Regions from separate parts of the Serratia sp. 121840015-1 genome, predicted to be linked through region 2. Evidence: predicted binding sites of a transcription regulator. Region 2 holds the regulator's gene; each other region holds the start of a gene.
The links. Region 2 encodes CRP, which controls carbon source genes, mostly activating them, when cyclic AMP is high. Its sites were predicted from a motif close to ATGTGANNNNNNTCACAT; they were not measured.
Positions count from the first base shown of each region.

Region 1: a site for CRP is predicted at 1,504-1,521, ahead of glpT (glycerol-3-phosphate transporter). Genes of this name have one in related genera too.
Region 3: a site for CRP is predicted at 1,092-1,109, ahead of ACUXAC_RS03015 (sugar transporter). Genes of this name have one in related genera too.

Region 1 covers NZ_JBSEYF010000006.1:223,665-225,933, forward strand. The annotation lists gene glpT (glycerol-3-phosphate transporter) at 1-1,275, opposite strand, end outside; gene glpA (anaerobic glycerol-3-phosphate dehydrogenase subunit A) at 1,640-2,269, shown strand, end outside.
Region 2 covers NZ_JBSEYF010000007.1:50,363-52,631, forward strand. The annotation lists gene ACUXAC_RS23345 (OsmC family protein) at 1-352, opposite strand, end outside; gene crp (cAMP-activated global transcriptional regulator CRP) at 735-1,367, shown strand; gene ACUXAC_RS23355 (YccS/YhfK family putative transporter) at 1,418-2,269, shown strand, end outside.
Region 3 covers NZ_JBSEYF010000001.1:617,676-619,944, forward strand. The annotation lists gene ACUXAC_RS03005 (aromatic alcohol reductase) at 1-189, shown strand, start outside; gene ACUXAC_RS03010 (aspartyl/asparaginyl beta-hydroxylase domain-containing protein) at 216-902, opposite strand; gene ACUXAC_RS03015 (sugar transporter) at 1,171-2,269, shown strand, end outside.

The sequences.
Region 1 (2,269 bases), on a different contig from region 2:
CACGCCGCCGCCGATCATCACCATGAAGCCGCCGTCCCAACCGAAGAAGTCCACGGTGTAACCGACGATGGCGCTGGCTGCAACCGAGCCGCCCAGGTAACCGAACAGGCCGGTGAAGCCCGCGGCGGTGCCGGCGGCTTTCTTCGGCGCCAGCTCCAGCGCGTGCAGGCCGATCAGCATCACCGGGCCGTAGATCAGGAAGCCGATGACCAGCATACAGATCATGTCCACGGTCGGGTTACCGGCCGGGTTCATCCAGAACACCACGGTGGCGATGGTCACCAGCGTCATGAAGAACACACCGGTGGCGCCGCGGTTGCCTTTGAACACTTTGTCCGACATCCAGCCGCACAGCAGGGTGCCCGGGATACCGGCGTATTCATACAGGAAGTAGGCCCAGGACGACTTGTCCAGCGCGAAGTGTTTCACTTCTTTCAGGTAGGTCGGCGACCAGTCCAGAATGCCGTAACGCAGCAGATAGACGAATACGTTGGCGACCGCGATGTACCACAGCAGCTTGTTCGGCAGAATGTACTGCATGAAGATCTGCTTGGCGGTCAGCTCTTCTTCGTCTTTTTCGCTGTAGTCGTCCGGATAGTCGTTTTTGTACTCTTCAATCGGCGGCAGGCCGCAGGATTGCGGGGTGTCGCGCATCAGGGCGAAGGCGATCAGGGCCACCAGGATGGCGCCGAAGGCCGGCATGTACAGCGCCGCGTGCCAGTCGTTGAACCAGGCCATACCCAGCAGGAACAGCAGCGGCGGCAGGCCGCCACCCACGTTGTGGGCGCAGTTCCAGATGGAAACGATGCCGCCGCGTTCTTTCTGCGACCACCAGTGCACCATGGTGCGGCCGCACGGCGGCCAACCCATGCCCTGGAACCAGCCGCACAGGAACAGCAGGACGAACATGATGGCGATGCTGGAGGTGGCCCACGGCACGAAGCCCATGAACAACATCACCGCCGCCGCCAGGATCAGGCCGGCAGGCAGGAACACCCGCGGGTTGGAACGGTCGGAGACCGAACCCATGATGAATTTGGAGAAGCCGTAGGCAATGGAGATGCCCGACAGCGCGAAGCCGAGGTCACCGCGGCTGAAGCCTTGTTCGATCAGGTAAGGCATGGCCAGGGTGAAGTTCTTACGCACCAGATAGTAAGCGGCGTAACCGAAGAAGATCCCCAGGAAAATTTGCCAGCGCAGCTTACGGTAGAGCGGGTCTACCTTATCGCTCGGCACACGGGCGGTGTGTGCGGCCGGCTTAAAAATACTCAACATGAGCGCCTCCGATGGCTTTATCTGTTATCACATCAATATGACCTTTTACGTTCATTTGATGATTGAGCGGATATCGAATGTGGTGTTTTTGTGTTCCATAACGAGCGCCATTGTCATCAAATACGCCTGGTGTCGCTGTGACGAATGGCGCAATTGTTACACTTTCATGAAACCACGGCGGATTTTGAGCGATTCGTTAACGTTATGAAATAGAAAAACGTCCAAAAATCGTGATTATGATCACATTGATGGTTTTTTGTGGACATTTTTATTTCGTTTCATGTTCGTTATTGTTCCTTATCAAACAAAGACCCTAATAACCGTGGCTCAATAGGCTCATAACTACCGATCCTGAGGGAGCGACATGAGCAGCTATTTTGACGGCGGCGAAACGGATGTGATCATCATCGGCGGCGGCGCCACCGGTGCAGGCATCGCCCGCGACTGTGCGCGGCGCGGCTTGCGCTGCATCTTGCTGGAGCGCCACGACATCGCCACCGGCGCCACCGGCCGCAACCACGGTTTACTGCACAGCGGCGCGCGCTATGCGGTGACCGACGGCGAGTCGGCGCGCGAGTGCATCGAAGAGAACCGCATCCTGAAACGCATTGCCCACCACTGCATCGAGCGCACCGATGGGCTGTTCATCACCTTGCCGCAGGACTCGCTGGACTATCAGCAACAGTTTATCGACGCCTGTCGCCAGGCCGACATCGACGCTGAAGCTATCGACCCGCAGCTGGCGCTGCGCCTGGAGCCGGCGGCCAACCCGACGCTGATCGGCGCGGTGCGGGTGCCGGACGGCACCGTCGATCCCTTCCGGTTGACCGCCGCCAACATGCTGGACGCGCGTGAACACGGCGCGCAGATCCTGACCTACCACCAGGTGGTGGGGCTGCTGCGCAGCGGCGACCGGGTGACGGGCGTGCGCGTTTACGACCATCAGAATCAGCGGCGTTATGAGCTGCATGCGCCGGTGGTGGTCAACGCCGCC
Region 2 (2,269 bases):
TCAGCGCCACCGAGCAGTACTTCTCCGCCGACAGGTTCACCGCACGCTCGACGATCTTGTCGGTCAGGTCCTGGCCGGTAACGATGAAGTGCAGGTTGATATGGGTGAACAACCGCGGGGCTTCTTCGCGGCGCTCGGAGGTCAGCTTCACCTCGCAGTCGCGCACGTCGTTGCGCCCTTTTTGCAGGATGGACACCACGTCGATCGCGCTGCAGCCGCCCAACGACATCAGCACCATCTCCATCGGGCTGGGCGCTTTATCACCGGCGTTGCCGTCCATCAGCACCTGGTGGCCGGAGGCCGATTCCCCCAAAAACGTTAACCCTTCCACCCATTTAACTCTTGCCTGCATTCTGGTCACTCCGGTTGATTTCTTAAAATCAGAGTACGCTTTCGCATAGAAACAGGCAACGTAACCTGATGCTAATCATGCTGAAGCGAGACAACACGAGACACCCGCCTTACTCTGTGCTACAAACAGAGCCGCAATAAATCTTTCCGGGACACTGAATTTCAGGGAAACGCCCAGAGAAAGGCTCCTTTACCGGTATGTTAACAGAATGTAGCTTGCAGCGCTTACGGCAAGTTAATATGCTAGAGCGACAGCGTATTTTTATGACACGCCTCAAAACTTGCCGGTAGCCCTCGCTCATGACTGCGGCTACAGGCGGGTTTTACAGGGAACTCTGACCCCTGTGACACAAGGCAGCGATAACAACAGAGGATAACAGCGAATGGTTCTCGGCAAACCGCAAACAGACCCTACTCTCGAATGGTTCCTGTCTCATTGCCATATCCACAAATATCCATCGAAGAGTACGCTGATTCACCAAGGTGAAAAGGCCGAAACGCTTTACTACATCGTGAAAGGCTCCGTCGCGGTGCTGATCAAGGATGAAGAAGGTAAAGAGATGATCCTGTCCTACCTCAACCAGGGGGATTTCATCGGCGAGCTCGGATTGTTCGAAGAAGGCCAGGAGCGCAGCGCCTGGGTTCGCGCGAAAACCGCCTGTGAAGTGGCCGAAATTTCCTACAAGAAATTCCGCCAGCTGATCCAGGTGAACCCGGACATCCTGATGCGTCTGTCCGCCCAAATGGCGAGCCGCCTGCAGGTCACCTCCGAAAAAGTGGGCAACCTCGCCTTCCTGGACGTTACCGGCCGCATCGCGCAAACCCTGCTGAATCTGGCGAAGCAACCCGACGCCATGACTCACCCGGACGGCATGCAGATCAAGATCACCCGTCAGGAGATCGGCCAGATCGTCGGCTGCTCGCGTGAAACCGTTGGCCGTATTCTGAAAATGCTGGAAGATCAAAACCTGATTTCCGCCCACGGCAAAACCATTGTCGTCTACGGCACCCGTTAATCCCTGAAAAAACGGCGCAGTCTGCGCCGTTTTTTTGTCTGCTCTCTGCCATGTGGCGCCGCCTGATCTACCACCCGGAAATCAACTACGCACTGCGACAAACGCTGGTGTTGTGCCTGCCGGTGCTGTTCGGCCTGCTGATAGGCCAGCTGCAGCTCGGCCTGATGTTCTCCCTCGTGCCCGCCTGCTGCAATATCGCCGGGCTGGATACGCCGCATAAGCGCTTCTTTAAACGACTGATCGTCGGCGGTTCGCTGTTCGCCTTCAGCAGCGTGCTGCTGCAACAGGCCCTGCTGTGGCACGTGCCGCTGCCGGCGCTGATGCTGGGCCTGGCGCTGCTGCTCGGCGTCACCGGCGAAATCAGCCCGCTGCACGCCCGGCTGTTGCCGGCGGCGCTGGTGGCAGCCATCTTCGCCCTCAGCACGGCCGGCACGGTGCCTATCTGGCAGGCGCCGCTGCTGTACGCGATCGGCACCGCCTGGTATGGCTTATTCACCTGGTTCTGGTTCAAGCTGTGGAAAGAGCAGCCGATGCGCGAGACGCTGAGCCAGCTCTACCTGGAACTGGCGGACTATTTCGAAGCCAAATACTCGCTGCTGACCCAGCACACCGATCCGCAGACCGCGCTGCCGCCGCTGCTGGTGCGCCAGCAAAAGGTGATGGACCTGATCAGCCTGTTGTACCAACAGCTTAATTTCCTGCCGCACGCCAACAATCTCGAGCAAAAGCGCCTGCAGCGCGCCTTTCAGGTGGCGATGGACCTGCAGGAGCACATCACCGTCAGCCTGCATCTGCCGGAAGAGGTGCAAAAACTGGTGGAGCAGAGCCAGGCCGAAGCGATCATTCGCCGCAATGCTCAGGTGATCGCCGGCCGGCTGCGCGTGGTGGCGCACGATATTCTC
Region 3 (2,269 bases), on a different contig from region 2:
CTGTTGAACAAAGAGCGGCTGCAGGAGGAGGTGCTGAACCATCCGCGTGACGTCGGCGCCAAATACCGGCTGGCTTTCGCCCGGCCCGACGGCGTGGCCTGGGATAAGGCGAAGACCTTCAATGCGCGCCAGGGCATAGCCACCACCACCGCCGAGCAGTGGCTGGCGCAGCAATGCCCGACCTCCTAGGACGGTTAGTCGCCTGAGCGCCGGACTCAGAACTGGCGCTGCATCCAGCGCACGTTCAGCCGCACCAGGGCGATGATGGCGCTGGAGAGCAGCCGCAACCCGCCGGGCATGTCGCGGCGGCGGATGTCCAGCAGCAGCACCGTGCGCACCTGCGCGCTGTCGTTCCACACCTCGTGTTCGAAAGTGTCGTCCCACAGCATGAATTCCCCCTCATGCAGCCGGTATTCGCGGCCGTCCACTTTCAGCACCGCCGCCGGTACGCCGTCGGCGCGCTTGGGCATGTCCAGCACCAGATAGCCGCGCAGAATGCCGCGGAACGGCCCGCGGTGGGGCGGCACCTGTTTACCGGGCGCCAGGAAGGAGAGCGAGGCGGACAGCACGTCCGGCGACGAGGCGATCAGCGCCGCCAGCGTCGGGCAGCGCGCCAGGTTGCGGGCGATCGGCTGGCCGTAGGCCTTCATGATGAACATGCGCCAGTCGCGCGCGTCGTTGGCGGAGATCGATTCCTGCTGGATCATGATCTCGTGAAAACGGGGAATATTGTGCAGATCGTGGGCGACGGTCAGCGCCTCCTCGCGGATCTGCCGCCATTGGGCGGTGAAACGTTCGGCGTCGGGGAACAGCGCGGCGCTGTCGAGCACCGGCTTGCCCTGAATGCGGCGATCGTAAACATTGCGCAATGCGAGCACGGACCAATCATAAATCGCGGACATAATGACCTCGCCTCAGAAAACGCCAAATGGACACTGCGCGCGGTTCTTCGGCGCGGCGCGTCGTCTGCGGCGGCCGGAGGGGAAGAGCGGCAGGAAAAATTGGTACGCTTCAAGAGATTAGCACAGCATTTGTGCAACCGTGTGTCTGCGAATGTGTCGAAATGCGGCGAAAAAAACCACACAATTAAAGTGTGACGCGTATCGCATTTAGCGGGCCGGTTGGTTAAAATATCGCTACTTGCCCGCACCTGTCCGGATTTTGTTTACCATGGAACACGCTGCCGTTTCGCGCTCAACCGCCTGGTTGCGCGTGGTTATCCTCGCCGTCTCGGCCTTTATCTTCAACACCACCGAATTTATTCCGGTCGGTCTGCTGAGCGACATCGCCGCCAGCTTCTCGATGCAAACCGAACAGGTCGGCCTGATCATTACCATTTACGCCTGGATTGTCGCCGCCGCCTCGTTGGCGTGCATGCTGCTGACCAGCAAAATCGAGCGCCGCAAGCTGCTGATCGGCGTGTTCATGCTGTTTATCGCCAGCCACGTGCTGACCGCCGTGGCCTGGAACTTCACCACGCTGGTCATCTCGCGCGCCGGCGTGGCGCTGGCGCACTCGGTGTTCTGGTCGATCACCGCCTCACTGGCGATCCGCGTGGCGCCGCCGGGCAAGAAAGCCCAGGCGCTGAGCCTGCTGGCGGGCGGCACCGCGCTGGCGATGGTGCTCGGGCTGCCGCTCGGGCGGGTGGTGGGGCAGCTGCTCGGCTGGCGCATGACCTTTATCGGCATCGCGGTGTGCGCCACCCTGGCGCTGGTGCTGCTGTGGCGCTTGCTGCCGGTGCTGAAAAGCGAGCACTCCGGTTCGCTGGCCAGCGTGCCGCTGCTGTTCAAACGCCCGGCGCTGCTGGCGCTGTACATGCTGACCGTCATCGTGGTGACGGCACACTTCACCGCCTACAGCTACATCGAGCCGTTTATCCAGACCGTGGCCGGGCTGTCGGAGAACTTCACCACGCTGATGCTGCTGCTGTTCGGCGCCGCCGGCATCGTCGGCAGCCTGCTGTTCAGCCGCTACAGCGAGCGTTTTCCTTCCGGCTTCTTTATCGGCGCCATCGCGCTGCTGGCCTTGAGCCTGCTGCTGCTGTTGCCGGCCGCCGGCAGCGAAAGCCACCTGACCGTGCTGTGCATCTTCTGGGGCATGGCGATCATGGCCATCGGCCTGTCGATGCAGGCCAAAGTACTGAGCCTGGCGCCGGATGCCACCGACGTGGCGATGGCGATTTTCTCCGGCCTGTACAACTTCGGCATCGGCAGCGGGGCGCTGCTGGGCAACCAGGTGAGCCTGCATCTGGGCATGGGCAACATCGGTT